One region of the Serratia sp. 121840015-1 genome, then DNA from elsewhere that is predicted to be linked to it. Evidence: predicted binding sites of a transcription regulator. Region 1 holds the regulator's gene; each other region holds the start of a gene.
What was found. The regulator Fur, encoded in region 1, represses iron uptake genes when iron is present. The targets are predictions, from matches to a motif close to ATAATAATGAGAACNACTATCAA.
Positions count from the first base shown of each region.

Region 2: feoA (ferrous iron transporter A) is a predicted target of Fur. The motif match lies at 1,563-1,585, and genes of this name have one in related genera.
Region 3: fes (enterochelin esterase) is a predicted target of Fur. The motif match lies at 4,762-4,784, and genes of this name have one in related genera.
Region 4: efeU (iron uptake transporter permease EfeU) is a predicted target of Fur. The motif match lies at 2,169-2,191, and genes of this name have one in related genera.

Region 1 covers NZ_JBSEYF010000003.1:365,322-373,045, forward strand. Annotated here, with positions in the region: gene ACUXAC_RS17995 (beta-N-acetylhexosaminidase) at 1-1,267, shown strand, start outside; gene fur (ferric iron uptake transcriptional regulator) at 1,513-1,959, opposite strand; gene fldA (flavodoxin FldA) at 2,289-2,828, opposite strand; gene ybfE (LexA regulated protein) at 3,093-3,380, opposite strand; gene ybfF (esterase) at 3,637-4,410, opposite strand; gene seqA (replication initiation negative regulator SeqA) at 4,635-5,177, shown strand; gene pgm (phosphoglucomutase (alpha-D-glucose-1,6-bisphosphate-dependent)) at 5,255-6,898, shown strand; gene ACUXAC_RS18030 (PadR family transcriptional regulator) at 7,090-7,724, shown strand, end outside.
Region 2 covers NZ_JBSEYF010000007.1:98,369-106,092, forward strand. Annotated here, with positions in the region: gene ACUXAC_RS23565 (Tex family protein) at 1-1,097, shown strand, start outside; gene feoA (ferrous iron transporter A) at 1,704-1,928, shown strand; gene feoB (Fe(2+) transporter permease subunit FeoB) at 2,001-4,316, shown strand; gene ACUXAC_RS23580 (FeoC-like transcriptional regulator) at 4,316-4,555, shown strand; gene ACUXAC_RS23585 (YdgH/BhsA/McbA-like domain containing protein) at 4,597-4,881, opposite strand; gene bioH (pimeloyl-ACP methyl ester esterase BioH) at 5,152-5,922, opposite strand; gene gntX (DNA utilization protein GntX) at 5,963-6,646, shown strand; gene nfuA (Fe-S biogenesis protein NfuA) at 6,705-7,280, shown strand; gene malQ (4-alpha-glucanotransferase) at 7,350-7,724, opposite strand, start outside.
Region 3 covers NZ_JBSEYF010000001.1:1,477,692-1,485,415, forward strand. Annotated here, with positions in the region: gene ACUXAC_RS07085 (Glu/Leu/Phe/Val family dehydrogenase) at 1-369, opposite strand, end outside; gene ACUXAC_RS07090 (antibiotic biosynthesis monooxygenase family protein) at 910-1,257, opposite strand; gene ACUXAC_RS07095 (helix-turn-helix transcriptional regulator) at 1,772-2,392, shown strand; gene ACUXAC_RS07100 (TonB-dependent siderophore receptor) at 2,443-4,632, opposite strand; gene fes (enterochelin esterase) at 4,834-6,141, shown strand; gene ACUXAC_RS07110 (MbtH family protein) at 6,172-6,396, shown strand; gene ACUXAC_RS07115 (amino acid adenylation domain-containing protein) at 6,448-7,724, shown strand, end outside.
Region 4 covers NZ_JBSEYF010000001.1:954,158-961,881, forward strand. Annotated here, with positions in the region: gene putP (sodium/proline symporter PutP) at 543-2,027, shown strand; gene efeU (iron uptake transporter permease EfeU) at 2,273-3,118, shown strand; gene efeO (iron uptake system protein EfeO) at 3,139-4,275, shown strand; gene efeB (iron uptake transporter deferrochelatase/peroxidase subunit) at 4,287-5,585, shown strand; gene phoH (phosphate starvation-inducible protein PhoH) at 6,304-7,092, shown strand; gene lpxO (lipid A hydroxylase LpxO) at 7,327-7,724, shown strand, end outside.

The DNA of each region.
Region 1 (7,724 bases):
TAAAAAGCTGCATGCCGCCGGGAAAGAGCAAGAGGCCAACGAATTCCGCCTGGTGGATCCGACCGATACCTCCAACACCACCTCCGTGCAGTTCTTTAACCGCCAGAGCTACCTGAACCCGTGCCTGGATTCTTCCCAGCGTTTTGTCGACAAGGTGATCGGCGAGATCGCCCAGATGCATAAAGAGGCCGGCCAGCCGATCAAGACCTGGCACTTCGGCGGCGACGAAGCGAAAAACATTCGCCTGGGCGCCGGCTACACCGACAAGGCGAAACCGGAGCCGGGCAAAGGCATCATCGATCAGAGCAACGAAGACAAGCCGTGGGCCAAGTCGCAGGTGTGCCAGACGATGATCAAAGAAGGCAAGGTGGCCGACATGGAGCATCTGCCGAGCTACTTCGGCCAAGAGGTCAGCAAGCTGGTGAAGGCGCACGGCATCGACAGAATGCAGGCCTGGCAGGATGGCCTGAAAGACGCCGAGAACGCGAAGGCGTTCGCCACCTCGCGCGTGGGCGTCAACTTCTGGGATACCCTGTACTGGGGCGGTTTCGATAGCGTCAACGACTGGGCCAACAAAGGGTATGAAGTGGTGGTTTCCAACCCGGACTACGTCTACATGGACTTCCCTTACGAGGTGAACCCGGACGAGCGCGGTTACTACTGGGGTACCCGCTTCAGCGACGAGCGCAAGGTGTTCAGCTTCGCGCCGGACAACATGCCGCAGAACGCGGAAACTTCGGTCGACCGCGACGGCAACCACTTCAACGCCAAGAGCGACAAGCCGTGGCCGGGCGCCTACGGGCTGTCCGCTCAGCTGTGGAGCGAAACCCAGCGCACCGATCCGCAGATGGAATACATGATCTTCCCACGCGCGCTGTCGGTGGCTGAACGCGCCTGGCACCGCGCCGGTTGGGAGCAGGACTATCGCGCCGGCCGCGAATACAAAGGCGGGGAAACCCACTTTGTCGATACCAAGACGCTGGAGAAAGACTGGCTGCGCTTCGCCAATATCCTGGGGCAGCGTGAACTGGCCAAGCTGGACAAAGGTGGCGTCGCTTACCGTCTGCCGGTGCCGGGCGCACGCGTAGCGGGCGGCAAGCTGGAGGCGAATATCGCGCTGCCGGGATTGGGCATCGAGTACTCCACCGACGGCGGCAAGCAGTGGCAGCGCTATGACGCCAAGGCCAAGCCTGCGGTGTCCGGTGAGGTGCAGGTGCGTTCGGTTAGCCCGGACGGCAAGCGCTACAGCCGCGCCGAGAAGGTCTAAGCCCGGTGCAACGGCCTGCTGCCCTGGCGGCGGCCGTATAACGAAGGGGGAATGCGTTCGCCCGCGCGTGTCGGCGTAGGGCGGACGTTGTAGTGAGAGTAGTACGTGGAGTAGCAGTGCCGCTGCAATTGTGATATTTCATGACATGATTTTCCCCCGGCTTGTCCGGGGATTTTTTTGCCCTTTGCACGGCAGGCATAAAAAAACCGCCTCGGTGTGAGGCGGTTTTTCATAGCCGGTCAGGCTTATTTCTTGTCGTGCAGCGTTTCGTCTTCGCGACAGTCACCGGTTTCACAGTGGCCGTACAGGTACAGGCTGTGGTTGGTGAGCTTGATGCCGTGCTGCTTGGCGATGTCACGCTGCCGCACTTCGATGGATTCGTCGCTGAATTCGATCACTTTGCCGCAGTCCAGGCAAATCAGGTGATCGTGGTGATGCTGTTGGGTCAGCTCGAACACGGACTTGCCGCCTTCGAAATTGTGACGTGTCACAATGCCCGCATCGTCAAACTGGTTCAGTACGCGATAAACCGTTGCCAGCCCGATCTCTTCGCCCATATCAATCAGTTTTTTGTACAAATCTTCCGCACTGACGTGATGGCATTCCGGATTTTGCAGTACTTCCAGGATTTTGAGTCGCGGAAGCGTGACTTTTAAGCCGGCCTTCTTCAATGCGATGTTGTTGTCGGTCATGCGAATTCAGTCCTGTTACTATGCTAATCAAGTTGAGGCGTACTCGCCTGTGGCATCGGTCGGCACAAAGAGTTAATGCGTCTCATTATAGAACCGGTTGTACTAAATGGAAACCGCCGGTTGTTAACAAAGATATAATTGCACTATTGCATGTTTTGCATGCAACGCCTTGATGGATGGGATAAACCGATATCTCAGTCTACCGTGACGGGGTGGGAAGTTACAAATCTGTAGCTTCTATCGCAGCAATCCCTGCTGCCGATGACGGCCCTGTGGGCACACTATGCACTTTACAGGGCCTTTGTTCAACCTTTCGCCAGTGCCGGGGCTTAGCCGACGATATCGGCCAGGCTCAGCTCTTCGACGATTTGTTTGACCCAGGCGTCCACGCGCTCGTTGGTCAGCTCAGGCTGACGGTCTTCGTCGATCGCCAGACCGATGAAGTGGCTGTCGTCCGCCAGGCCTTTGGAGGCCTCGAAGTGGTAGCCTTTGGTCGGCCAGTGGCCCACGATGGCCGCGCCACGCGGTTCGATGATGTCGCGGATGGTGCCCATCGCGTCACAGAAGTATTCCGCGTAGTCTTCCTGGTCGCCGCAGCCGAACAGCGCCACCAGTTTGCCGTTGAAGTCGACTTCTTCCAGCGTCGGGAAGAAATCATCCCAGTCACACTGCGCTTCACCGTAGTACCAGGTCGGGATACCCAGCAGCAGGATATCGAACCCTTCCAGGTCTTCTTTGCTGCTTTTAGCGATGTCATGCACTTCAGAGACGTCGTCGCCAAACTGTTTCTGGAGAATTTTCTGGATCATTTTGGCAATGTTTTCGGTATTGCCAGTGTCGCTGCCAAAGAAAATGCCTACAGTAGCCATATCGCGTATAACCTTTAAATTCAAGTAATTGCATTACTCGACGCCGGCACTGCCGCCGCTGACGCCGATTAAAATGATGCCATGGCAAGAGCCTTTCGCCTCCGGGGCGGGCGCCGACAGGCGCAGTCTCTTACCGGTAAATGCGTATCATGCCAGAAAGTGGCGCCGGGGTTTTATCGCATTTATGCGATGCCGGAGAATGAAGAAAAGCGTGGTCGATCCGGCGTTGTCCTTAACGCCGCGCCGCGCGTGCGGCCGAAGAGATCAATGTTCCGGCTGTTCTTCCGCCAGTTGTGCCAACAGCATCTGCTCGATGAGTTCGCTGCGGCTGATGTTGCGCTGTTCCGCCAGTTTGTTCAGGGCGTCCACCGCATCCGCGTTGATTTTCAGCTCTACGCGCCGCAATCCACGCACTTTATCGCGCCGTAGCTGATTGCGCTTATTGATTCTAAGCTGTTCATCGCGGGAAAGCGGGTTGGTTTTCGGGCGCCCCGGACGGCGTTCATCTGCGAACAGATCCAGCGTCGTGCGATCCGTTTGTTCTTTTGCCATAGGTAGCGGTACTGCAAGGGAGTTTGCATCAAAAAGCGCTCGCACGCTTCCGGAGGCATCGGTTAACACACTTCGGGCCAATAAACCCTAACCCAAATTCACCCCCGAACCGGCGTTCGCGAACGCGCTGGCGCGGTGGCAAAATTATAGCGCGCCATATTACCCCAGCAGATGGAGCGACGACAATGCCTAACTGCGGGCTAAACGCGCTAAGCCGTTATCTTTAGCGCGTTTTTTCGCCAGGTGAGTGCGTTTTTCAGGCTTCGTCGAGGAAACGGTGAATGGTGCGCAGCACCGCTTCCGGTTTTTCGGCGTGCACCCAATGGCCGGTGCCGGCGACGACGTGCGCGCGGGCCTGCGGGAACTGGCGGGCGATGGCCGCACGGTAGCTGTCCTGCACGTACGGCGACAGGCCGCCGCGAATGAACAGGGTCGGATGCGGCCAGGCCGGGACTTCCTGCCAGCCGGTGATGTCTTCGTAGCGTTCGATCAGCACCGGCAGGTTGAAGCGCCATTCGCCGTTGTGGAAGGACTTCAGCAGGAACTGGATCACGCCTTCTTCCTGCAGGTAGTCGCGCATCAGCTGGGCAGCCGCCTGGCGCTGGGTGATGCCGGCGGCGCTGACGGCCTTCAGCGCGGCGAAGATCTCGTCGTGGCGGCGGGTCTGGTAATTCACCGGCGCGACGTCGATGACGATCAGCCTGGCGACGCGCTCGGGCGCGATGGCGGTCAGCGCCATCGCCGCTTTGCCGCCCATCGAATGGCCGATGACGATCGCTTTCTCCAGCTGCAGTTCGTCGAGCAGCGCCAGCAGATCCTGCGCCATGGCGGCGTAGTTCATGTCGTCGGCGCGCGGGGAGAGGCCGTGGTTGCGCAGATCGACCTTGATCACCGTGTGCTGTTTATGCAGATCGCGCGCCAGCACGCCCAGGTTGTCCAGATTGCCGAACAGCCCGTGGATCAGCAGCACCGGCAGCGCGTCTGACTCGGCGGCCAGCAGTTGATAATGTAATTTCATGGCGAAGTTCATACTGAGAGAGATTCAGATTAGGGTATCATGATTGAATCGCACGATGAATCATGCGGAATTTTCGCGGCGCGGGCTTGGCAGTGCCGGCTATAGGTATTAGTCTGCATTTTCCGTCCGGAGGCACATTGTTGTGTTCGCCCCAGCGCTTTTAACCTTATAATCCCATGGCTTGAATGCAGGATCTGGCTTCAGGTTCTAAGTAGAAAAAACAGTATTGGATAAAGATGAAAACTATTGAAGTCGACGAAGAGCTTTACCGTTATATTGCCAGCCACACGCAACACATCGGTGAAAGCGCGTCCGATATTTTACGCCGCATGTTGAAATTCACCGCCGGGCAACCGGTGCGCGCGTTGCCTGCCGCCAGTGCGCCGCAGTCCGTCGAGCTGGAAAAAACGGCGCCGGCGCAGCGTCCGCGCGATCGCGTGCGCGCCATGCGCGAGCTGCTGTTGTCGGATGAATATGCCGAGCAGAACAAAGCGGTCAACCGTTTCATGCTGGTGCTGTCCACCCTGTATACCCTCGATGCCGCCGGTTTCGCCGCCGCCACCGAGGCGTTGACCGGCCGTACCCGCACCTATTTCGCCGGCGATCAGCAGACCTTGCTGGCCAACGGCACGCATACCAAGCCGAAGCATGTACCGGGCACCCCTTACTGGGTGATCACCAATACCAATACCGGCCGCAAACGCAGCATGATTGAACACATCATGCAGGCCATGCAGTTCCCGGCGGAACTGATCGAGAAAGTTTGCGGTACCGTCTAATTTAGCGAACAGCCCGTCATGATGGCCGTGCGCGACGTATTTGCCCGGTCACCGACAGGGATGAGGGAGATATGTCGATGGCGAATAATCCACGTGCCGGGCAGCCCGCCCGCCAAAGCGATCTGATCAACGTAGCCCAGCTGACGTCGCAGTACTATGTGCTGCAACCGGAAGCCGGCAATCCCGCACATGCGGTGAAGTTTGGCACCTCCGGCCACCGCGGCAGCGCACAGCGCCACAGCTTCAACGAAGCGCACATCCTCGCCATCGCTCAGGCGATCGCCGAAGTTCGTCATCAGCAGGGCACCACCGGCCCGTGCTACGTGGGCAAAGACACCCATGCGCTGTCCGAGCCGGCCTTCATTTCCGTGCTGGAAGTGCTGACCGCCAACGGCGTCGATGTGATCGTGCAGGAAAACAACGGCTTCACGCCAACGCCGGCGGTATCGCACGCCATTCTGTGCCACAACCGCCGCGGCGGCGCGCAGGCCGACGGCATCGTCATTACGCCGTCCCATAACCCACCGGAAGACGGCGGCATCAAGTACAACCCGCCGAACGGCGGCCCGGCCGACACCAACCTGACGTCGGTGATTGAAAAGCGCGCCAACGAACTGCTGGCGCAACAGTTGAAAGGCGTTCAGCGCCAGTCGCTGGACAAGGCCTGGAACAGCGGCCACCTGCATGCCAAAGACCTGGTGCAGCCTTATGTCGAAGGCCTGGTTGAGGTGGTCGACATGCCGGCCATCCAACGCGCCGGCCTGAAACTGGGCGTGGATCCGCTTGGCGGTTCCGGCATCGCCTATTGGCAGCGCGTGGCGGAGCACTACAAGCTGGATCTGACGCTGGTGAACGATTCCATCGATCAGACTTTCCGCTTTATGCACTTGGACCACGACGGCATCATCCGCATGGACTGCTCGTCCGAGTCGGCGATGGCCGGCCTGCTGGCGCTGCGCGACAAATTCGATCTGGCGTTCGCCAACGATCCGGATTACGACCGCCATGGCATCGTCACGCCGAAAGGCCTGATGAACCCGAACCATTATCTGGCGGTAGCCATCAACTACCTGTTCCAGCATCGCCCACAGTGGGGCGCCGATGTGGCGGTAGGTAAAACGCTGGTGTCCAGCGCGATGATCGACCGCGTGGTGGCTGACCTGGGCCGCAAGCTGGTGGAAGTGCCGGTCGGCTTCAAGTGGTTCGTGGACGGCCTGTTCGACGGCAGCCTGGGCTTCGGCGGCGAAGAGAGCGCCGGGGCCTCGTTCCTGCGCTTCAACGGCAAACCGTGGTCGACGGACAAAGACGGTATCATCATGTGCCTGCTGGCGGCTGAAATCACCGCGGTAACCGGTGAAAACCCGCAGCATCACTATGACGATCTGGCCAAACGCTTCGGTGCGCCAAGCTACAACCGCATCCAGGCACCGGCGACTGCGGCGCAAAAAGCGGCGCTGTCCAAGCTGTCGCCGGAGATGGTCAAGGCCAATACCCTGGCGGGCGACCCGATCACCGCCCGTCTGACTGCGGCACCGGGCAACGGCGCGTCGATTGGCGGCCTGAAAGTGATGACCGACAACGGCTGGTTCGCGGCCCGTCCTTCCGGTACCGAAGACGCATACAAGATCTACTGCGAGAGCTTCCTCGGGGCGGAACACCGCGAGAAGATCGAGCACGAAGCGGTCGAGATCGTCAGCGAAGTGCTGGCTTCCGCCAAGTAATCGCTTTTCTTGATTGATAAAAAGCGCTGTTTTTACAGCGCTTTTTTTATGCCTGCAATTTAGATATATCTTTTTATCGGCGCAGGCTTGCGCATTTAGATATATCGATCTAGATTAGCCTTATCGACGCTGTTTAGATATATCTAAACAATCTCGTATTGATGTTCACCGTTAAAGCGAGGTATCACGCTATGTTTCATCGATTAGGTTTACACCGGCATCACCACCACCATCATGAATGCGAAGAGGGTCGCCGTCATCGCGGCGGGCGCCATCACTTCGGCGGCGACGGCGAAGAGCACGGCCGGGGTGGGCGCGGCGGCCGGGGCGGGCGTCACCGTCTGTTCGAGCACGGCGATCTGCGTCTGGTGCTGCTGGCGCTGGTGGCGCGCAAGCCCAGCCACGGCTATGAGCTGATCAAGGCGATTGAGGAGGCCTCATCCGGCCTGTACGTGCCGAGCCCGGGGGTGATTTACCCCACGCTGACGCTGCTGGAAGAGCAGGATTTCCTTGAGCCGCTCACCACCGGCAACGGCCGCAAAAGCTATCGCATCACCGCCGCGGGCGAGGGCGAGCTGCAAAAGCATCAACAGGTGGTTGACGTCATTCTGGCGCGCCTGGCGGGTGCCGGCCGCGAGCATTATCGGCACGGCAACCTGGCGGAAGGCATCTACGACGCCATGAACCGCCTGCGCAGCCTGCTGCGCGGCAACGTGATGCGCGCCGATCTCACGCCGCAGCAGGTGGAGCGCATCAACGCCGCGTTGCTGACCGCCGTGGCGGCGATCGAAAGCGAAATGCATATTCAACCCACGCAGCAGGAGAA
Region 2 (7,724 bases), on a different contig from region 1:
TCGTCAGCGAAGCGGGTGCGTCGGTGTATTCCGCGTCCGAACTGGCGGCGCAGGAATTCCCGGATCTCGACGTGTCGCTGCGTGGCGCGGTGTCCATTGCCCGTCGCCTGCAGGATCCGCTGGCGGAGCTGGTGAAGATCGACCCGAAATCCATCGGCGTCGGCCAGTATCAGCATGACGTCAGCCAGAGCCAGCTGGCGAAGAAGCTGGACTCGGTGGTGGAAGACTGCGTGAACGCCGTCGGCGTCGACCTGAACACTGCGTCGGTGCCGTTGCTGACCCGCGTGGCCGGCCTGACGCGCATGATGGCCCAGAACATCGTCAACTGGCGCGACGAGAACGGCCGCTTCAGCAACCGTGAACAGCTGCTGAAGGTCAGCCGTCTGGGGCCGAAGGCCTTCGAACAGTGCGCCGGCTTCCTGCGCATCAACCACGGCGACAATCCGCTGGACGCTTCGACCGTTCACCCGGAAGCCTACCCGGTGGTGCAACGCATTCTGGCCGCTACCGAGCAGGCGCTGCAGGACCTGATGGGCAACGCTTCGGCGGTGCGCAGTCTCAAAGCGGTCGATTTCACCGACGACAAGTTCGGCGTGCCGACGGTTACCGACATCCTGAAAGAGCTGGAGAAACCGGGCCGCGATCCGCGTCCGGAGTTCAAAACCGCGACCTTTGCCGAAGGCGTGGAAACCCTCAACGATCTGCAGGTGGGCATGATCCTCGAAGGATCGGTCACCAACGTCACCAACTTCGGCGCCTTCGTGGATATCGGCGTGCATCAGGACGGCCTGGTGCACATCTCCTCGCTGGCGGACAAGTTCGTTGAAGATCCGCATACCGTGGTGAAGGCCGGCGACATCGTCAAAGTGAAGGTGATGGAAGTCGATCTGCAACGCAAACGCATCGCGCTGAGCATGCGGCTGGATGAGCAACCGGGCGAAGGTTCGCCGCGCCGCGGCGGCAATGCGCCGGCGCAAACGCGCGACAACGCCAACCGTTCGGCGGGCGGCAACAAGGCCAAACCGCGCAACGCGGCGCCGGCCGGCAACAGCGCCATGGGCGACGCGCTGGCCGCGGCGTTCGGTAAGAAACGCTAAGCCAGAACCGTCAGGGCGGAGCCTGCTCCGCCCTTTCTGATGAATAAAACCTGCGGCATTTTTTGACCCGTCTCAATAAACCGTTATCTTTTTACGCCCCGTTCCTGCGTGACCGTCCTCCCATTATTCAGGCAATAAAAATCCTCTCCGCAGCCATTTATTAACAACTTCGTTAACACGCCTGTTTCATCTCGCGAATTGTGAACGAAACACAAATGGTTACCGCTCGCATTACGCCGGAATAATGTTATTGAATTGCCTTTCGGCGGAAATAAATAAAGGGAAAAAACCCTCGAAGTTTGCAAACGAGAAAACTCGGCTACAAATACGTAACTGATTTAACTCGTCATTCTCATTTGTTCCCGCTCGCCAGCGGTGGTAAAACGTCATTAATCTAGGCAACGCCATCAAAAACTGTCGTCGCCATAATAATTGGTTACAATACCCTTACTTTTTGTATTGAACGCGATAATGATAATTACTATTATTTGCGCTCACTTTATTGCATGACCTTATGGATGAATACCGCCGACGGCGTGGCATTTTCGCCGGCAACGTCCAATTATCATCAGCCCGATGTTCATCGGCACCCGGAAGGTTAATCACATGCAGCTTCAACCTAAACGCACGTATAAGATTGTCGGCTTTTCCGGTGAAATTGCGCCGGCCTACCGCCAGAAATTGTTATCGCTCGGCATGCTGCCCGGCTCTTCGTTCGACGTGGTGCGCGTCGCGCCGCTGGGCGATCCGATAGAAATTAAAACTCGCCGCGTCAGCCTGGTGCTGCGCAGGAAGGATCTGGCGCTGCTGCAGCTCGACGGCCAGTCCTGAGCCGGCACGCCCTCCGTTTGCCGACGCGCCCTTGCGCCGGCGCTGTTCTCCTTGAAGACGACACGCTGAACTATGAAAAAACTCACCATCGGCTTAATCGGTAACCCGAACTCCGGCAAAACCACGCTGTTCAACCAGCTGACCGGCGCACGCCAACGGGTCGGCAACTGGGCGGGCGTGACGGTCGAACGCAAAGAAGGCCATTTCACGACCCCGCAGTCCGACGTGCGGCTGGTCGATTTGCCGGGCACCTATTCCCTGACCACCATTTCAGAGCAAACCTCGCTCGATGAGCAGATCGCCTGCCACTACATTTTGAGCGGCGACGCCGATCTGCTGATCAACGTGGTCGACGCCTCCAACCTGGAGCGCAACCTCTATCTGACGCTGCAGCTGCTGGAGCTGGGCATTCCCTGCATCGTGGCGCTGAACATGCTCGACATCGCCACAAGCCAGCATATCGATATCGACGTCGCCGCGCTGTCGGCGCGCCTCGGCTGCCCGGTGGTGCCGATGGTCTCCACCCGCGCCGACGGCATCGGCGTGCTGAAACAGATGATCGATAATCACCACATCAACGAACAGCAGGCGCTGGTGAACTATCCGCCGCGGTTGCTGAAAGCGGTCGCCACGCTGAGCGACGCCATGCCGCAAACGCTGCCGGCAGTACAGCGCCGCTGGCTGGCGCTGCAGATGCTGGAAGGCGACATCTACAGCCACCGGCTGGCCGGCCCCGCCGTCGCACTGCTGCCTGCGGCCACCCAGGCGTTGCAACAGCAGCAGCAAGAAGACCCGGCGCTGGTGATCGCCGACGCGCGCTATCAGTCTATCGCCGCCCTGTGCGACGCGGTCAGCAACTCGCAGCAGGCGATGCCCAACCGCCTGACCGAGATGCTGGATAAAGTGATCCTCAACCGCTGGCTGGGTGTGCCGATCTTCCTGCTGGTGATGTACCTGATGTTCCTGCTGGCGATCAACATCGGCGGCGCGCTGCAGCCGATCTTCGATATCGGCTCGGCGGCGATCTTCATTCAGGGCATTCAGTGGCTCGGCTACACCCTGCACTTCCCCGACTGGCTGACCGTTTTCCTGGCGCAGGGCATCGGCGGTGGTATCAACACCGTGCTGCCGCTGGTGCCGCAGATCGGCATGATGTACCTGTTCCTGTCCTTCCTGGAGGATTCCGGCTACATGGCGCGCGCGGCGTTCGTGATGGACCGCCTGATGCAGGCGCTCGGGCTGCCGGGCAAATCCTTCGTGCCGCTGATCGTCGGCTTCGGCTGCAACGTGCCGTCCATCATGGGTGCCCGGACGCTGGACGCCCAGCGTGAGCGCCTGATCACCATCATGATGGCGCCGTTCATGTCGTGCGGTGCCCGTCTGGCGATCTTTGCGGTGTTCGCCGCCGCTTTCTTCGGCCAGGACGGCGCCGGGGTGGTGTTCTCGCTGTACATGCTCGGCATTGCGGTGGCGATCCTCACCGGTCTGGTGCTCAAATACACCATCATGCGTGGCGAGGCCTCGCCGTTCGTGATGGAGCTGCCGGTCTACCACGTGCCGCACCTGAAAAGCCTGCTGCTGCAAACCTGGCAGCGGCTGAAAGGCTTCGTGCTGCGCGCCGGTAAGGTGATCGTGGTGGCCAGCATGTTCATCGGCGGCCTGAACAGCTTCTCGTTCAGCGGCAAGACGGTCGACAATATCAACGACTCCGCGCTGGCCTCGGTCTCCAAGGTGTTGACGCCGCTGCTGCAGCCGATGGGCGTCCACAGCGATAACTGGCAGGCCACCGTCGGCCTGGTGACCGGCGCGATGGCGAAAGAAGTGGTGGTCGGCACGCTGAACACGTTGTACACCGCCGAGCACATCAACAAAGAGGCGTTCGACGCCGCCAACTTCAACCTGCTCGATGAGCTGGGCGGCGCGCTGAACGAAACCTGGGACGGCCTGAAAAACACCTTCAGCCTGAGCGTGCTCTCCAACCCAATCGAAGCCAGCAAGGGCGACGGCGAGATGGGCGTCGGCTCGATGGGCGTAATGAGCAGCAAATTCGGCTCCGGCATCTCCGCCTACAGCTACCTGATCTTCGTGCTGCTGTATGTGCCTTGCGTCTCGGTGATGGGCGCCATCGCCCGTGAATCGAGCCGCGGCTGGATGACCTTCTCTATTCTGTGGGGGCTGAACGTGGCCTACTCGCTGGCGACGCTGTTCTACCAGGTGGCCACCTTCAACCAACACCCGCAGTACAGCCTGACGGCGATCCTGGTGGTGCTGGCGGTGAACCTGCTGGTGCTGTTCGGCCTGCGCCGGGCGCGCAGCCGCGTTACGGTGCGCCTGGGCAACGCTACGCCGGCGGCCTGTTGCCAGGGCGCCAAGGGGAGCTGTCACTGATGGCCGGGCTGCTGCAGGTGCGCGATGCGCTGGCGCTGCTTGGCAGCGCTCAGGCGCAGCAGCTCAGCCAATCGCTGGCGACGCCGCTGCCGTTGGTGCAGGCGATGCTGGACCGTTTGGCGGCGATGGGAAAAGTAGAGCGTATCGAACAGGATGACGGCGCCTGTCTGAGCGGCAGTTGCAAAGGCTGCCCGCAGGGCCAGGGGTGCAGCACGGTTTTCTACCGGCTGAAGGCCTGACGATCAGGGGCGCCGCAGCGGCGCCCCTTGCCGTTGAAGGCTTATTGCTTGTCTTTGTAAACTTCAGCGATGGCGCTGAATTTACCGTGCTCGCGGCCTGCCAGGATCACGTAGTATTGACCGCCCTTCTCGTCCGCCAGTTTGGACAGCTCATCCTTGGCATCCATCGGCGAGGTGGTCTGCGCCGTGGTGGTCACGGTGCCGATCTTCTCGTATTTACCCGGGTTCTTATCCAGATCTTCCTTGGTCAGCAGGGTTGCCGCCATGGAGCCGAAAGACACCGAACCCAGCACTGCCGCTGCAATAATCATCTTCAATGATTTCATGACACTAACCTCTCAATGGATAATTTATCTGTTATGAAAGCCGTCAAGAATCCATGCGTAGTACAGCAGGCTGCCGCGACATCCTCAGGCCTCGTTGCTTTCCCTGACGGGGCCTGTTTCCCAGAGACGAAACGCCAAAATGAAAAGCGCCGCACGCGGTCTTTTCATTTTGCAGCCAACGCATTGACTCACTAAGTATCGAACAGCTTTGTCTTTTATCCACCCGGCAGCGTTTTTTTTCGCGCCCTATCGTGCGTTTTACCGCCGCATTCAATGTGCTGCAATAAACGCTTCGATCATCGTCACAAATTCGTCGGGATGAGAGATAAACGGCGCATGGGCGGCTTTGGCCACGACCTGCGACGTAGAATTCGGCCAGGCCGCGTCGAGCAGCTCGGCGACCTTGCGCGGCACCAGCCCGTCCAGATAGCCGTAAATCCGCAGCAGCGGCAGCTCCAGCGCGGCCAACGGCGCACGCAGATCGGCGGTGCGCAGGATCTCCAGCCCGCCGTTCAACACTTCGACGCTCGGCGTCGGCTGGTTGAGCACTACCGCTTTCAGCTGGCGCGCATCCTGGCGCGCGCTCTCGGTGCCCAGCGTCTGCAACGCCAGAAAACGCTCGACGGTGCGCTGGAAATCCAGGCTCAGCTGGTGCTGAAAACCGCTCAGCACGTCCGGGCGGATCCCCGGCCACTCATCGCGGGCGGCAAAACAGGGCGAAGAGGCCACGGTGATAAGCCCACTGACGCGCTGCGGCTGCATCAACGCCGCCTGGCTGGCCACCAACCCGCCGAGCGACCAGCCTAGCCACCAGGCCTGAGAGGGGGCAGCCGCCAGCACGATCTCCGTCATCTGCTCCAGCGAGGGAGCACCGAACCCCTGGCTGCGGCCGTATCCCGGCAGATCGACCAAATGCAGGCGAAAATGCGGCGCCAGTCGCGCCTGAATGCAACTCCACACTTCAGCGTTCAATCCCCAGCCGTGCAGCAGCACAAGATCGCGTTCGCCTTCACCTATTGTTTGCCAGTACAGCGCTGTCATTGGTTATTGTCCTTTCATGCTTACCCGTCTCGGAGTCTCTATGCTATCAATCCGCAGCCGCTGTTGGCTATGCCGACAGCCGTTGAGCCTGATGCGTCATGGCATCTGCAGCTGCTGCCTGCGCCATCTGCCGGTCAGCCCACCGTGTTGCCCGCGCTGCGGGTTGCCCGCCGGGAGAACGCAAACGCCCTGCGGCCGCTGCCTGCAACGGCCGCCGCCCTGGCAACGGCTGGTGTTCGTCGGCGACTACGTTGCGCCCCTCAGCCAACTGGTAAAGAGGTTCAAGTTTCACCGCGCGTCCGAGCTGGCCCCGGCGTTGGCGCGCCTGATGCTGTTGCGCTGGCAGCAGGCGCGCAGAGAGCAGTATCTGAACAGACCCGACCTGATTTTAGCGGTACCCTTGCATGCATCACGCTGCTGGCGCCGCGGCTATAACCAGAGCGATCTGCTGGCCCGGCCGCTGGCGCGCTGGCTGGGCTGCCCCTATCGGCCCGCCGCCTTGCGCCGGGTACGCAAGACCGCCCTGCAACAGCGGCTGAGCGCCGGAGCACGCAGGCGCAATCTGCAGCGCGCGTTCGTCTGCACCGTCTCGGTCGCCGGCCGGCATATCGCCCTAGTGGATGACGTGGTGACCACCGGCAGCACCGTCGCGGAGATCGCGGCGCTGCTGCGGCGGCAAGGCGCCGCCTCGGTGCAGATCTGGTGCGTTTGCCGCACGTTGTAGTGCCACGGCAATGGGCGTATTATAACCGACTATAGAAGTCAACTATTGAGCTAATGCTATGATCCGTATAACAGATGCTGCACAGGAACACTTTGCCAAACTGCTGGCAAATCAAGAAGAAGGCACCCAAATCCGCGTATTCGTGATCAACCCGGGCACGCCGACGGCCGAATGCGGTGTCTCTTATTGCCCGCCGGACGCGGTAGAAGCGACGGATACCGAACTGAAGTTCGACAAACTGTCCGCCTATGTCGATGAGCTGAGCGCGCCGTATCTGGAAGACGCCGAAATCGACTTCGTGACCGACCAGCTGGGTTCTCAGCTGACGCTGAAGGCGCCGAACGCCAAAATGCGCAAGGTCGATGACAACGCGCCGCTGATGGAGCGCGTGGAATACGTGCTGCAGTCGCAGATCAACCCACAGCTGGCGGGCCACGGCGGCCGCGTGACGCTGATGGAGATCACCGACGACAACATGGCGATCCTGCAGTTCGGCGGCGGTTGCAACGGCTGTTCGATGGTCGACGTCACGCTGAAAGAAGGCATCGAGAAAGAGCTGCTGCAGAAGTTCCCGGAGCTGAAGGGCGTGCGTGATCTGACCGAACACCAGCGCGGCGAGCACTCTTACTACTGATACCCGGCGCTCACGCCACGGTAGATAACGCAATGCCGGAAGGGGGAACCCGTTCCGGCATTGTCGTTTTTAGCCCACCGACACCTTGCGCCGCCGTTTGTCCAAATCCTTCAGCAGCCGGTTTATCCGCGGATCGGCGAACATCTCCTCCAGCGTTTGGGTCAGCTTGCGCCGCCAGTTAGGGTACTGGTCACTGGTGCCGGGAATATTGACCGGATCGGCCATGTCCAGCCAGTCTTCCGGCTGCAGGCCGAGCAGGGCGCTGGCGCTGTCGGCGACATAACGCTGCAGGCCGCGGTTAAGCAGCGGGCTCATGCCGAGCAGCGCCGCCCTCTTGCCCACCTTCTGCGGCACGCAGCCATAGCGATGCAACCCGTCCAGCAGCCCTTGCTTGGCGCGTTCCCGATCGGCGAACAGCGCCCGCAGGATCTCCGCGTCCGGATA
Region 3 (7,724 bases), on a different contig from region 1:
CAGTTTGAACGGGTCGACGCGGATGCCGCCCTTGGCGCCGCCGTACGGCAGGTTGACCGCGGCACACTTGATGGTCATCCAGGCGGACAGGGCCATCACTTCGTTCAGATCGACGTCAGGGTGGAAGCGGATACCGCCTTTGCCCGGCCCACGCGACAGGTTGTGCTGTACGCGGAAACCTTCGAAGTGACGGATGGTGCCATCGTCCATCTGCAGCGGGATATCGACAATCAAAGCGCGCTTAGGGTGACGCAGCGTATCAACCCAGCGTGACAGCTCGCCGAGGTAAGGGGCGACGCGATCGATTTGTTGCAGATATGTAGCCCAAGCGGTGGTGCTGCTGTCTGAAGCGTAGGATAGCTTTTCCATAACCAACCTTTATATATTAGAGGTATTTATTTCGTTTAACCGTGGATTAGCAAGCGCATAACACTTTGCGACGCTAAATTTACCACTAATTATGCCGGTTGTTAGCCCCCCTCTCATCGGGCCAGCGGACGGTTTTTCGCCGCCTGCAGGGCGGCAAATGAATAGTTAATTACTTTTCATCGACGCTGAGCATGTGCACGTATACTTTATGCATATAAAGCGCATAAAAACCCTTTTTATCTATTTTTCAGAAGCTTGAATGTGATCAAAAAGTTTCATTTTATTTAACTGCTATGTTGACAATGGCGTTTCCCCTCGGCAGCGTTAAAATCCTGTTAAAACGCCGTCTGCGGCCGTGTTTTTATCGTGCAAAGAGAAGCCTAATCCGAGGCTGTTTTAATGTGTTGCGGCCGTCGAGGCAGGGTCTGATAAATGTGCTCACCTGAAACGGACGGGTGACCGCGAGCGGCCACCCGTTCAGGTTTTGCCAATCAGCGCTAAAGAAGACCGCGCCGCCGTGGCGTGGTCATCCGGCACGCATTACGCGCCGGTATGCTGATAGCGTTTTAATTCCACCGGCTCAGCGCCGATACTCGCCAGATATTCTTTGACGGACGCCGGCGCGGAAGCCCGCGTAAATTGGTAGATGTTTTCATCCGCATCCAACAGCGTCTCCCATTTTACAATGTTCACCCAGCGAGGTTCATTGTCTACGCTGATGCCTGAGTCACGCGAAATGAACCCGTTCTGGTTTGAGATAAATTCCTCTTCTACACGCTTGTCCAATACGGCAAACGCTTCAGGGCTGAGTGAGGCCGGCAGTTTAAAACTTGAAACTTCAATAATGTAGCCGTTGGCGGAACAGTCCGCCCTGGATTCATGGTTCATAGTAAAAGTCCTTTAAATTAAATTGCTTATACAACTCAAATTAAGCTGCATCCTTATTGCAGTACTGCAAGTTAAATTTATTCTCGATGCCAGAAGGAAATAGTTAGGAATAGTCCGAATTAGCTTTTTTATTTATGCAAAAGCTGATGATTTTAATGGGATTTTTCTTGGATAAAGGAGTCCGCTAATCAATTCGCGATCGGCATGAAGTGAATAATTCAATAAAGGGGGTGTGGATTAATGTCATTGGAAAAGGTGCGGCTTTTAAATAACAAAACGGCATGTGAATAAAGTGACTTTAAATATTTCCCTTTCCTCTTTCGCCTGGCGGGAGGTATTTTTCCGACGACCGGCAATGGCCAATTCTGATCCCGGGTGTGAACACTAAGGGCGTTTGCAGCGCCGCCGTCGGCGCAGGGGGCGCAAACGCCATCCGCTCGGCAAGCGGCGGCAACTGCGGTATGCTAAGCGGCTGAACAGCAAACCAAACCGGGCTATACGGAGACACCCCAGCGTGCCGAACTCTTCTTCTCAACTCGAACTTTTGCGCTCGGTCGCCGACGGCATCGCGGCGCTGTTTTTCCCGAATGCGGAAGTGGTGATCCACGATCTGGCCACCAACAAGATTGCTTATCTGGCGAACAACCTGTCGAAGCGCAAACCGGGTGACGACGCCGGGCTGGACGACTTCGAGCTCGCCGGCGGCGCCGGCGTGACCGGCCCCTATGAGAAGCTGAACTGGGACGGCAAAAAGATGCGCTCGGTGAGCATCGCCGCGCGCGACGAGCAGGGCAAGCCCAGCTATCTGCTGTGCATCAACCTGAGCACCGCGATGTTCGAGGACGCCCGCAACGCGCTGGACATGTTCCTGTCGGTCACCCGGCTGCAGCCGCAGCCGCAAGCGCTGTTCAAAGATGACTGGCAGGAGAAGATCAACACCTTCCTGCACGACTGGCTGCGGCGCGAAAACGCCGCGCTCGGTGCGCTGAGCCGCGAACAGAAACGGCGGCTGGTCAGCGATCTCTATCATCAGGGGGCGTTCAAGGCCAAAAGCGCCGCCGACTACATCGCCAACGTGCTGTCGATGGGGCGCGCCACGGTGTACAAGCATTTGCGGGAACTGAAGCAGGAGTAAAGGCGGCGGGAAAGGCGGAAGAAATGGGCGGCGCTGGCCGCCCATTTTTGTTACCAGCGGTAGTTGACCGAAGCGATGATGCTGCGGCCGCTGCCGTAGAAGCAGGCGTACTCGCCGCTGCAGGATGAAACGTATTTCTTGTCCGTCAGGTTCTGTACGTTGAGCTGAAGCGCTGCACCGCGCAGCGCCGACGAGGCCTGGCCGAGGTCATATTTCACCATTGCGTCGTACAGCGTGTAGTGCGGCACATCGTACTGGCCGATGGCGTCGGCCGGCGCATCGCCGATGTAACGCACGCCGCTGCCGACGGTCAGGCCGTTCAGCGCGCCGCTCAGGAAGCTGTAGCTGCCCCAGGCGGACGCCGCGTGGCGCGGGATGCCCGCCGGGCTGTGGCCGATTTCGTCCGCCGAGTTGGAGTCTTTGGTCACCACGTCGGTGTAGGTATAGGCGGCGGTCAGCTTGATCTCTGGCGTTGGCTGAGCGTGCACTTCCGCCTCAATCCCTTTGGATTTCACCTCGCCGATCTGCTCGTAGGCGGAGGTGAGGCGGTTATAGGACGCCACATTGCGCTGGGTAATGTCGAACCAGGAGAGGGTCAGCAGGGTGTTGCCGCCCGGGATCTGGTACTTCACGCCCACCTCGGTTTGTTTGCCGGTGGTCGGCTTGAGCGGATCGGCGCCCGGCGCGCTCGGGTACAGGTTAGGATCGAACGAGGTGCTGTAGCTGACATACGGTGAAATGCCGTTGTCGAAGGCGTAAAGCAGGCCCGCGCGGCCGGTAAACTGGGCATCGTTGTAGGTCTGCTCTTTACCGCCGCTGGTGCGATCGCGGGTGTTGACCTGCGACCAGTCCTGACGGCCGGACAGCAGCAGGTTCCAGTTATTCCACTCCAGCTGGTCCTGCAGATACACCCCGACCTGATTCAGCGTCTTCAAGTCGCTGGAAGCCAGCGCCAGCGTGCTGCCATCGATGCTGGGGCGAACCGGGTTGGCCCAGTCGATCGGATAGTCGTTGCCGCGATCGCGATACATCTTCGAATCGATATGGCTGTAGCGGTAATCCAGCCCGCCCAGCACCGTGTGCTTCACCTCGCCGGTGTCGAACAACCCCTTCAGCTGGTTATCCACGCCAAACTCGTTGGTCATCTGCGTTTCATGCTGCGCCATGCGGGTGACGGTGTGGTCGTTGACCTTCGAGTTTACGTTATAAACCAGATATTTATAGTCTTCATCGCGGTGGGTGAAGCGCAGGTTCTGGGTGAACGACAGCGCATCGCTGAAGTTATGCTCGAGGCTGTAGCCGATCGACGCCTGCTCGCGCCGCGACTTGTTGAAGCTGGGTTCGCTGATGTTGAAGTCGTAGGGCACATAGCCCGCGCTGGTCGGGAACAGCGTGCCGGCGCGCGGCAGGAAGTTGCGCGATCCGGCTTTCGGATCGTTCTGGTAGCTGGTCAGCAGCGTAAAGCTGGTGTCTTCGTTCGGCAGCCAGGTGAAGGCCGGCGCGATGGCCACCCGTTGCTGCTTGCTGTCTTTGACAAACTCATGTTCGGTTCTGGCGATGCCGTTCAGGCGGTAGAACAGGGTATTGTCGTCGTTGAGCTTGCCGCCGAAATCGAACGCCGTTTCCGCCAGATGGCGGTTGCCGGTGCTGAATTTGACTTCGTGAATGCTTTGGGCGGTGGGGCGCTTGCTGGTCATCACCACCACGCCGCCGGGGCTGACCTGGCCGTACAACACGCCGGCCGGGCCGTGCACCATCTCCACGCGCTCCAGCAGCCAGGGATCGATCTGCCCGGCGCCGCCGTTTTGGCTCGAAAGGCCAAAGTGCAGGCCGTCGAGCAGCTTGGGCGCATAGCGGAAGCCGCGGCTGATCACTTCGTCATTGCGGTTGGAGTTGCCGCGGTAGGTGGTGATTACCCCGCTGGTGTAGTTCAGCGCGTCGGCGACCGACGCCGGCTCCTGGTCGTTCATCTGCTCGCGCGTGACCACCGAGATGGACTGCGGCGTTTTACGCAGAGAGGCGGCGGTCTTGGTGCCGGCGGCGCTCTCTTTGGCGACGATCCCTTTGACCGGGGCGGTCACGCTGTTTTGCGCGTCGGCGGTCACCAGAATCGTCTCGTCCGCGGCGGCGGACACGTGTGGCGCGAAGGGCAGTAAGGCCAGCGCCGATCCTAGCAACAGACGCTTGGCGGACATCGCCTCCGCGTTCGCGTTTTCTATCCCTTTGTTTTTAATCTTCATTATCTCTCCTGCATACCTGCTTTCGTGTGTCATGCCACCCTGATAAACCCCGAAATGCCGACAAGCGCTCTTCACCCGTCGACGCGGAAACGCCGTGTGTGCACGACGGTAAAAATCCGACAAATAGTATTGAAAATGATAATGAGTATCAATACGATTGTCAGGTTTTGTAAAAATCACTCATGTTATGTAAGGGGCGCTATGGAGTTTTTGCCGGAAAAGAGGCCAGAAAACGGTCATGAGGGATTGGCGGCGCAATGGCTGCGTGAAGAGGCGGCAGGGCAGCCCGCGTGGTGGCAGAAAGTCGCCTCACAAGGCTCGCCCATCGTCGAGCCGCACGATGACAGCCACGTCAAAATGACCTGGCTGTGGCGCGATCCCGCCGGCGATGAACGGCACTCGCCGATATGCCGCGTTTACGCCGATATCAACGGCATTACCGATCATCACAGCACGTCCCCCAGCAGCCTGACCAGGCTCCCCGGCACCGACGTTTGGTACGGCGCCGCCGTTATCGATCGCCGCTGGCGCGGCAGCTACAGCCTGATCCCCATCACAAAGCGAGATCTTCCCCCCGTCTTCAGCGGCGACGACACGTTGCGCGATCGCCAGCAGCGCGCCTGGTGGGTATCGCTGTTCCCGCTGGCGATCGCCGATCCGCTGAATCGCCTTTCGCTGGGGCCTTCGCATCGCCCGCGCCCGGTTTCCCTGGCGCAAGGGCCGGATGCCGACGACCAAAGCGCCTGGCAGGCCGCCGATCGGCGATTGGACGAGGCGCGGCTACAGCTTTTTCAGTGGCGCAGCGAACGTCTGGATAACCAGCGGCGCGTTTGGCTGTATGCCAGCGGCGACGCGGCGGTGAAAGCGAACCGCCCGTTGGTGCTATTGCTCGATGGCCAAAACTGGATCGAAAGGCACGCGCTGTTGCCGGTGATCGAGCACGAAACTGCAAAAGGGTGGCTGCCGCCCGCGTGCTGGCTGCTGATCGATGCGATCGACGGTGAACACCGGGAAAACGAGCTGCCCTGCAACGCCGCCTTCTGGCAGGCAATCATCGAAGAGCTGCTGCCGCAGGCGCAGAAGCGCGAAGCGTTCAGTGAGGAAGGGGCGCGCACCGTCGTCGCCGGCCAAAGCTACGGCGGGCTGGCGGCGTTATATGCCGGTGTGCACTGGCCGGAACGCTTCGGCCGCGTGCTGAGCCAGTCCGGCTCCTTCTGGTGGCCCACGGTGCAATTCGTTACCCAGTTCGAAAAACGCCACGAACTGGAGGAAGGCTGGCTGATACGCCAGGTTCGGCAACGCGACGCGGCGGCGCCCACGCTCACCGTGATTCAGCAAGCCGGCGATCGGGAGGCGGACATCGAATTCGTTAATCGCCAGATGCACCAGGCGCTGACGGCGGCGGGGCACCGCGCCGAATACCGCGTGTTTTCCGGCGGGCACGATGCGCTCTGCTGGCGCGGCGGCCTGGTGGACGGCGTGCGCCAGCTGCTTTCCGCGATGGAATAACCCACACATTTTGACAGACAGGTAATGCAAATGACTCAGGAACAACAAAACCCGTTCGATGACGAAAGCCTCCGTTTCACCGTTTTGGTCAACGCGCAGCAGCAGTATTCGCTGTGGCCGCAGTTTGCCGAGACGCCGCAGGGGTGGCGCGTGCTGATGGGGCCAGCGTCGCGCGGCGAATGCATCGACTACATCGAAACGCACTGGCAGGACATGCGGCCGGCGGCGCTGAAAGCGGCGGATGCGGCGCGTTAAGCGCCAGGCAGCCACATCGATACATTCCGTTTGAGGAAAAGGACAGACACCATGTCAGAAACGCTTTCTTTGCCGGATACTCAGGTCGAGTATCGGGAGTATCCGCTGGTTGCAGCGCAACCGGGGATCTGGATCGCCGACCAAATCGCGCTGCGCCGCAACGGCTTCGCCGTGGCGCACTACACCGAACTGCACGGCGCTATCGATCGTTCGGCGCTGGAGCGCGCCATCCGTCAAGGGCTGGCCGAAGCGGATACGGTTCAGGCGCGATTCTTTGAGGCGCAGGACGGCCAGCCGGTGCAGCGTTTGCCGCTGATAGCCGACCCCGCACGCGTGCAGGCGCCGGAGTGGCTCGATTTCAGCGCACGGCCGGACGCCGAACAGGCGGCGCTGGCGCTGATGAACGACGATCTGGCGCAGGAACTGCCGGCAGACGGCGAGCGGCCGCTTTATCGCCATGTGGTGATCCGCGTCAGCGCCGATCGCTGGTTCTGGTACCAGCGCTTTCATCATCTGACCCTGGACGGCTTCAGCTTCGAAGCCATCACCCGCCGGATCGCCGATCTCTATCGCGCGCTGCGCCACGGGCTGGCGCCGGCGGCCTCGCCGTTTACCCCGTTCGGCAAGGTGGTGGAAGAGTTTCAGCAATGGCAAACGTCGCCCGCACGTGAGCGGGCGGCCGAATTCTGGCGCCAGCATCTGCGCGATTTGCCGTCGCCGCTGTCGTTATCGACGGAAAACCGGGAGGTTGAACCGGGCGCCCGGCCGCTCAAACAGGCGCTGGTACTGCCTGAATCGCTGTTTGACGAAGCGCGGCGCGATGATGCGCTGCAGTCGCTGCAACCGGCCGATATCGTCACGGCGGCGCTGGCGATGTATCTGGCGCGCATGAGCGGCGAAACCCGCTTCTCAATCGGTTTTCCTTTCATGCGCCGGATGGGGTCGCAGGCGCTGGCGGCGGTCGGCCCGGTGGTCAACGTGCTGCCGCTGCTGCTGAACGTGACGCCGGATCTGTCGCTGGCGGACGTCTGCCAGGCCACCGTGGCGGAGATCAAGCAGGCGCGTCGCCATCAACGCTATGAGGCGGAGCAGATCAAACGCGATCTCGGCCTGGTCGGCGGCCATCAGGAACTGTATGGCCCGGTGGTCAACGTCAAGGTTTACCACGGCGCCTTGTCGTTCGACGGTCAGGCGGCCGTCACCCATACGCTGGCGATGGGGCCGGTCGACGATCTGGAGTTTGAGATCGGTTTTCGAAGCGGCGTGCTGACGCTGTCTTTGGTCGCCAACCCGGCCAAATACTCGCCGTGCACCTTGCATCATCACGC
Region 4 (7,724 bases), on a different contig from region 1:
TCCCATCAGGCTAGACAAACAGCAGGCCGGAAAGCCTGTTGGGATAGGTTCGTGTGATGTGTGGTGTCAAGAATGCAGACAATATCCTGCATGTTGCAACTTTGTGCAACCTTGTTAAATCAGGCTGATGAGCGAAGTGTGAGTTTCATCGATTTTTTAACATGGGCAGTTGGCACGAATGTTGCGTTATTGAGCGAATGCGGCGGGGTTTATGATGCCGCAAACGCTTTACCTTGCGGTATATAAGGGTAATAACCAGGTGCAACTCATTTTGCTTGTCGTGAGTGCAACCTTTAGGCCCGGTAAATGTGACGCAGGGTAAACTTTGTGTAACTTTGTTGTTAAATATCTTGTTGGTTGATGAAAGGCTCATCTAGGATAACCGACGGTCAACAATTACGGGCAGAAACTATTTTACCTGCACTTGCTAGCAGGCTGCGCCACGTTCCGGCGCGGCGGCCAGTGAAATGCATTGCGCGTGGGTTTACCGGCGCCGGCTTGGCCGGAGCGAAACGCGAATAATAATGAAAGTGGAGAATTAAATGACAATGAGCACACCTATGCTGGTGACCTTCCTGGTGTACATTTTCGGGATGGTGCTGATCGGCCTGCTTGCCTACCGGGCAACCAACAACTTTGATGACTATATTCTCGGCGGCCGCAGTTTGGGCAGCGTGGTGACCGCGCTGTCCGCCGGCGCTTCCGACATGAGCGGCTGGTTGCTGATGGGCCTGCCGGGCGCCATCTTCCTCTCCGGCATCTCCGAAAGCTGGATCGCTATCGGCCTGACCATCGGCGCTTACCTGAACTGGAAGCTGGTGGCAGGAAGGCTGCGAGTACATACCGAAGCCAACAACAACGCCCTGACGCTGCCGGATTATTTCACCAGCCGCTTTGAAGACAACAGCAAGCTGCTGCGCGTGATCTCGGCCATCGTCATCCTGGTGTTCTTCACCATTTACTGCGCCTCCGGCATCGTAGCCGGCGCGCGCCTGTTCGAAAGCACCTTCGGCATGAGCTACGAAACCGCCCTGTGGGCCGGCGCCGCGGCGACCATCCTCTACACCTTTATCGGCGGTTTCCTGGCGGTAAGCTGGACCGACACCGTGCAGGCCAGCCTGATGATTTTCGCGCTGATCCTGACGCCGGTGATCGTGATCTTCGCCGTCGGCGGCATCGATACCTCGATGCTGGTGATCCAGGCGCAGAACCCGGCCAACCTCGACATGCTGAAAGGGCTGAACTTCGTCGCCATCCTGTCGCTGCTGGGGTGGGGCCTGGGCTACTTCGGCCAGCCGCACATCCTGGCGCGTTTCATGGCGGCGGATTCTCACCGCACCATCCGCAGCGCGCGTCGCATCAGCATGACCTGGATGATCCTGTGCCTGGCCGGCACCATCGCCGTCGGTTTCTTCGGTATTGCTTACTTCGCCAACAACCCGGATCAAGCCGGTAACGTGTCGCAGAACGGGGAACGCGTGTTCATCGAACTGGCGATGCTGCTGTTCAACCCATGGGTAGCAGGCGTGCTGCTGTCGGCGATTCTGGCGGCGGTCATGAGTACCCTGAGCTGCCAGCTGCTGGTGTGCTCCAGCGCGATCACCGAAGACCTGTACAAGGCGTTCCTGCGTAAAGGCGCCAGCCAGCGCGAGCTGGTGTGGGTCGGCCGCGTGATGGTGCTGGTGGTGGCCTTGATCGCCATCGCGCTGGCGGCCAATCCGGAGAACCGCGTGCTGGGCCTGGTGAGCTACGCCTGGGCCGGTTTCGGCGCCGCCTTCGGTCCGGTGGTGCTGATTTCGGTGATGTGGTCGCGCATGACCCGCAACGGCGCGCTGGCCGGTATGCTGGTCGGTGCGGTGACGGTGATCGTCTGGAAACAGTACGAATGGCTGGGGCTGTATGAAATCATCCCTGGCTTCATCCTGGGTTGCCTCGCCATCGTGGTGGTGAGCCTGATGGGCCGCCAGCCTTCCGCCACCATGACCGAGCGTTTCGATCAGGCGGAAGCCGAGTACAAAACGGTGTAACGCCGTTCGATGTCAGTCGGTAAGGGGCGCGCAGAGCGCCCCTTTTTTTTGTCTGCCGATCGCCGTCATCCAGCTGTAACACCTGGCGACATTTGATTAGAAAAAATCACCGTCATGCCTCTTGTATTTATTCTTGGCAGAATGATAATCACTCTCGTTGGTTTTTACGTTTCTTTACATAGTCGCCGCGGCTCATTTCGCAACCACCGTCTCTGCCGCCGCGGTCTTTTCAGGGGTGATTATTTATGTTCGTTCCCTTTCTTATCATGTTCCGTGAGGGGCTGGAGGCCGCGCTGATCGTCAGCCTGATCGCCAGCTACCTGAAGCGCACGCAGCGCAGCCAATGGCTGGGCGCGGTGTGGATCGGCGTGATTGTCGCTGCGGCGCTGTGTCTGACGCTCGGCATCTTCATCAATGAAACCACCGGCGAGTTCCCGCAGAAACAGCAGGAGCTGTTCGAGGGCATCGTGGCGGTGGTGGCGGTGGTGATCCTCACCTATATGGTGTTCTGGATGCGTAAGGTGTCCAAGTCGGTCAAGGTGCATCTGGAAGGGGCGATCGATCAGGCGCTCAGCGCCGGTAAAGGGCAGGGTTGGGCGCTGGTTGCGATGGTGTTTTTCGCCGTGGCGCGCGAAGGGCTGGAGTCGGTGTTCTTCCTGCTGGCGGCGTTCCAGCAAGACGTGGGCGCCGCGGCGCCGATCGGCGCGGTGCTCGGCCTGGTGGCCGCCATCGTGCTGGGCATGATGATTTATTGGGGCGGGGTGAAGCTGCACCTGGCCAAGTTTTTCAAATGGACCAGCCTGTTCATTCTGTTCGTCGCCGCCGGCCTGGCCGCCGGGGCGATCCGCGCCTTCCACGAAGCCGGCCTGTGGAACCACTTCCAGGACATCGCCTTCGATTTCAGCAGCACCCTGTCGACCCATTCGCTGTTCGGCACCCTGCTGGAAGGTATTCTCGGTTATCAGGAAGCGCCGACGGTCAGCGAAGTGGCCGTCTATTTCCTGTATCTGATCCCGGCGCTGATTTTCTTTTTCCTGCCGCAGCGCGCGGAGCCGGCAGCGGCCCCGGCGCAACGTAAAATCAATCATTAATGTTTAATAGGGAATCTCGTATGTCTACTCCGTTATTTCGCCGCAAGGCGTTGCACGCAGCATTACTGGCTATCCCGGCGTTTGCGCTGAGCATCGACGCGTTGGCGGCGGACGTGCCGCAGGTCAAAGTCACGGTCAACGACAAGCAGTGCGAACCGATGCAGCTGACGGTGCCGGCCGGCAAGACGCAGTTTGTGGTGCATAACACCAGCCAGAAAAACGTCGAATGGGAAATCCTGAAAGGGGTGATGGTGGTGGAAGAGCGCGAAAACATCGCGCCGGGCTTCACCCAGAAAATGACCGCCACGCTGGAAGCGGGCGAATACGACATGACCTGCGGGCTGCTGAGCAACCCGAAAGGCAAACTGACCGTCACTGCAGCCACCAACGGTGCCACCGACGGCAAACCAAACGCGCTGGATCTGGTTGGCCCGATCGCCGAATACAAAGTCTACGTTATCAAAGAAGTCGACGGGCTGGTGAAACAGACCAAGCTGTTCACCGACGCGGTGAAGGCCGGCAACGTGGAGCAAGCGCGCAAGCTGTACGCGCCGACCCGCCAGCACTATGAGCGCATCGAGCCGATCGCCGAGCTGTTCTCCGATCTGGACGGCAGCATCGACGCCCGTGAAGACGACTACGAGAAGAAATCGGCGGATCCGAACTTTACCGGCTTCCACCGTCTGGAGAAGGCGCTGTTTGCCGACAACTCGACCAAAGACATGGGCAAATATGCCGATCGTCTGTATCACGACACCGTTGAACTGCAAAAACGCGTGGGTGAACTGACCTTCCCGCCGAGCAAGGTGGTGGGCGGCGCAGCCGGGCTGATCGAAGAAGTGGCGGCCAGCAAGATCAGCGGTGAAGAAGACCGTTACAGCCGCACCGACCTGTGGGATTTCCAGGCCAACGTCGACGGCGCGCAGAAGATCGTCAACCTGCTGCGCCCGCTGTTGGTCAAAGCCAACAAGCCGCTGCTGGACAAAATCGACGCCAACTTCAAAACCGTCGACACCATTTTGGCGAAGTACCAAACCAAAGAGGGGTATGAGTCCTATGAGAAGCTGACCGATGCCGACCGCAATGCGTTGAAAGGGCCGATCACCACGCTGGCGGAAGACCTTTCCCAACTGCGCGGCGTATTGGGTCTGGACTGAGGCATAAGGTTATGAGCAACAAGGCAGGCCCGAATAACGGGCCTCACCCGCACTCTCAGGAGGCGGCATCCCCTTCACGCCGCCGTTTGCTGCAGGGGCTGGGGCTGAGCGCGCTGGCGCTGGGCGGCAGCCGCCTGGTGCAGGCGGCGGACAAAGCGGCGGAGCCGTTGGCGGCGCCGCAGGATGAGCGCTGGCAGAAACAGCCGTTTTATGGCCGCCATCAGGCCGGGGTGCTGACCCCGCAACAGGCGGCGATGATGCTGGTGGCGTTCGACGTGCTGGCGACCAGCAAAGCGGATCTGGAGCGCCTGTTCCGGCTGCTGACTGACCGCATCGCGTTCCTGACCCACGGCGGCAAGGCGCCGGAGGTGGACGCCAAATTGCCGCCGCTCGATTCGGGGATCATGGGGCCGGAGATTTACCCGGACAACCTGACCATCACCGTCTCGGTCGGCGCATCGCTGTTCGACGAACGTTTTGGCCTGCAGGCGCAAAAGCCGCTGCGGTTGCAGAAAATGACCCGCTTCCCCAACGATGCGCTGGACGCCGGGCTTTGCCACGGTGATCTGCTGCTGCAGATCTGCGCCAACACCAATGAAACGGTGATCCACGCACTGCGCGACATCATCAAGCATTCGCCGGATCTGCTCAGCGTGCGCTGGAAGCGCGAAGGGTTTATCTCCGCGCATGCGGCGCGCAGCAAAGGCAAAGAGACGCCGATCAACCTGCTGGGTTTCAAAGACGGCACCGCCAACCCGAAAACCGACGACAAACCGCTGATGGATAAGGTGGTGTGGGTCGGCGACAACGTCGGCGAGCCGGCGTGGACGGCGGGCGGCAGCTACCAGGCGGCGCGTATTATTCGCTTCCGCGTGGAGTTTTGGGATCGCACGCCGCTGCAGGAGCAGGAAACCATTTTCGGCCGCGAAAAGCACAGCGGCGCGCCGCTCGGCATGAAGCATGAACATGACGAGCCGAACTACGCGAACGATCCCGACGGCAAGGTGATCCCGATGGACGCGCACATCCGGTTGGCTAACCCCCGCACGCCGGAAAGCCAAAGTAACCTTATGTTGCGACGTGGCTACAGCTATTCCCTTGGCGTTTCCAATGCCGGGCAGCTGGAAATGGGGCTGCTGTTCGTCTGCTATCAGGCCGATCTGGAAAAAGGATTCCTGACGGTGCAAAAAAGGCTCAACGGCGAAGCGCTGGAAGAATACATCAAGCCGATCGGCGGCGGATACTTCTTCGTATTGCCGGGGGTGAAAGAGGGCGGCGACTATTTGGCCAGCGGCCTGCTCAAGGCCTGAGCACGCAATGACGAGGCGGGATCTTCCGCCTCGTTTTACGTTGGCTTGCCTATTGTGCTGGACATTAAGCGACGGAGTTCAATTCAATCCGTCGCCTGCGGATTAAAAAATCTGAAGGGCCCGCCGACTTTGGGGTGTGCAAATTTTAATCGAGAAACTAAAGTGTCATTCGCGGCTTTTAATTGTAATTAATTGATATTAATAGGATAAAAATTTTTCTGGAATGACGCGCCGAGCGTGATATAGTGTTTTTGCGCTAACTGAAAACAAAAGATATAAAATTTTTTTACATTTTAGTAACGCGGCAGGATTGAATGTCATTATACTGTAATCATCTGGCGGTAGTTTTCACACGGTGCACAGCTTGAAGCTGTAAATATCACTGCGGGGATCGCTAATGGTAAAGTCCTTGGTTGGGCTGGAAAGAAAAAATAACACATCTCCCCTGATTTCTCGTTGTAACGAGGGTTCTCTCTCCGACTCTCTTTTACCGGCAACCCCGCACTCTTATCGCTATCGAACCTCATCACTTTTTACTCCACGTTTTTTAATGCAGTCCGCGTTGTCCCGTGAAGACACGGCGCTTAAGCGTTGCCGTCGATTCACCTTGTCCCTTGGCTCTTATTGGCTCGGAGGAGGCCAAAACCTAATACGTGTGTGAAACATAATCGCGCGGCCTGGCCGTTGCGGTAGGTGAAACAAACTGTAAGGTGCCACTATGGGTAGACAGAAAGCAGTGATCAAAGCACGTCGTGAAGCGAAACGCGTTATTCGTCGTGACGCTCGTAGTCATCGCCAGCTGGAAGAAGAGTCTGTGACCTCGCTGGTGCAAATGGGGGGAGTCGAGTCTATCGGCATGGCGCGAGACAAGCGCGATAGCTCACCCATCGAGGCTAGAACCGAAGCTCAGGGTCATTACTTATCAGCCATAGAGAATAAGCAGCTGATCTTCGCCACCGGCGAAGCCGGCTGTGGCAAAACATTCATCAGCGCCGCCAAGGCGGCGGAGGCGCTGATCCATAAAGAGGTGGATCGGATTATCGTTACCCGTCCTGTTTTGCAGGCGGATGAAGACCTTGGCTTCTTGCCGGGTGATATCTCCGAGAAATTCGCGCCTTATTTCCGCCCGGTGTATGACATTCTGGTGCGCCGTTTAGGCTCTTCCTTTATGCAGTACTGCCTGCGCCCGGAAATCGGCAAGGTAGAGATTGCGCCGTTCGCTTATATGCGCGGACGCACCTTCGAAAATGCGGTCGTTATCCTGGATGAAGCCCAGAACGTGACCGCCAGCCAGATGAAAATGTTCCTGACCCGCCTGGGCGAAAACGTGACGGTTATCGTCAACGGCGACGTGACCCAGTGCGACTTGCCGCGCGGCGTGAAATCCGGCCTCAGCGACGCGCTGGAGCGCTTCGAAGAGGACGAGATGATCGGCGTTATCCGCTTTGAGAAACAGGACTGTGTGCGCTCTGCTTTGTGCCAGCGCACGCTCAACGCTTACAGTTAACCTATCCGCTAATGGAAAGGCCGCTTCGGCGGCCTTTTTTATCTCCGCAATTTTCCCTCTCGTTTAACCTTTGTGTAAATTATTGTGGTTTTTTGTATAGATTTTCGTTGAGTTAGCGTTAATGATTAATGGGTTCCAGATTGGCGCGCAACTTGCGTGCGCCGCCAAAAGGACACTATCTGGGGTGTGCGCCGCGCGGCGCATTGAGCGTGAGTTCCTTGATGCGATTCAAACATGAAATATATCATTCTGATTTTGCTTATTTTATGCGTCGTCTATGTGCATTACCGCGGGCGGGTTCGCTACAACGTGTGGCGACAGCTGTCTGACCATTCCACCTTTACCGCACCGCTGAACGTCTTTATGTACCTGTTTTCCCGCGTGCCGACCACGCCGTACCTGAAGCCGGAGCAGTTCCCTGAGCTGGCGGTACTGCGGGAGAATTGGGAAACCATCCGCGACGAAGGACAGAAGCTGATGGAGATCCAGCAGATCAAAGCGTCCGATCAATTCAACGACGCCGGGTTCAACTCGTTCTTCAAGACCGGCTGGAAACGCTTTTATCTGAAATGGTATGAGGACAGCCATCCTTCCGCCATGACCCTGTGCCCGCAGACCACGGAACTGCTGCG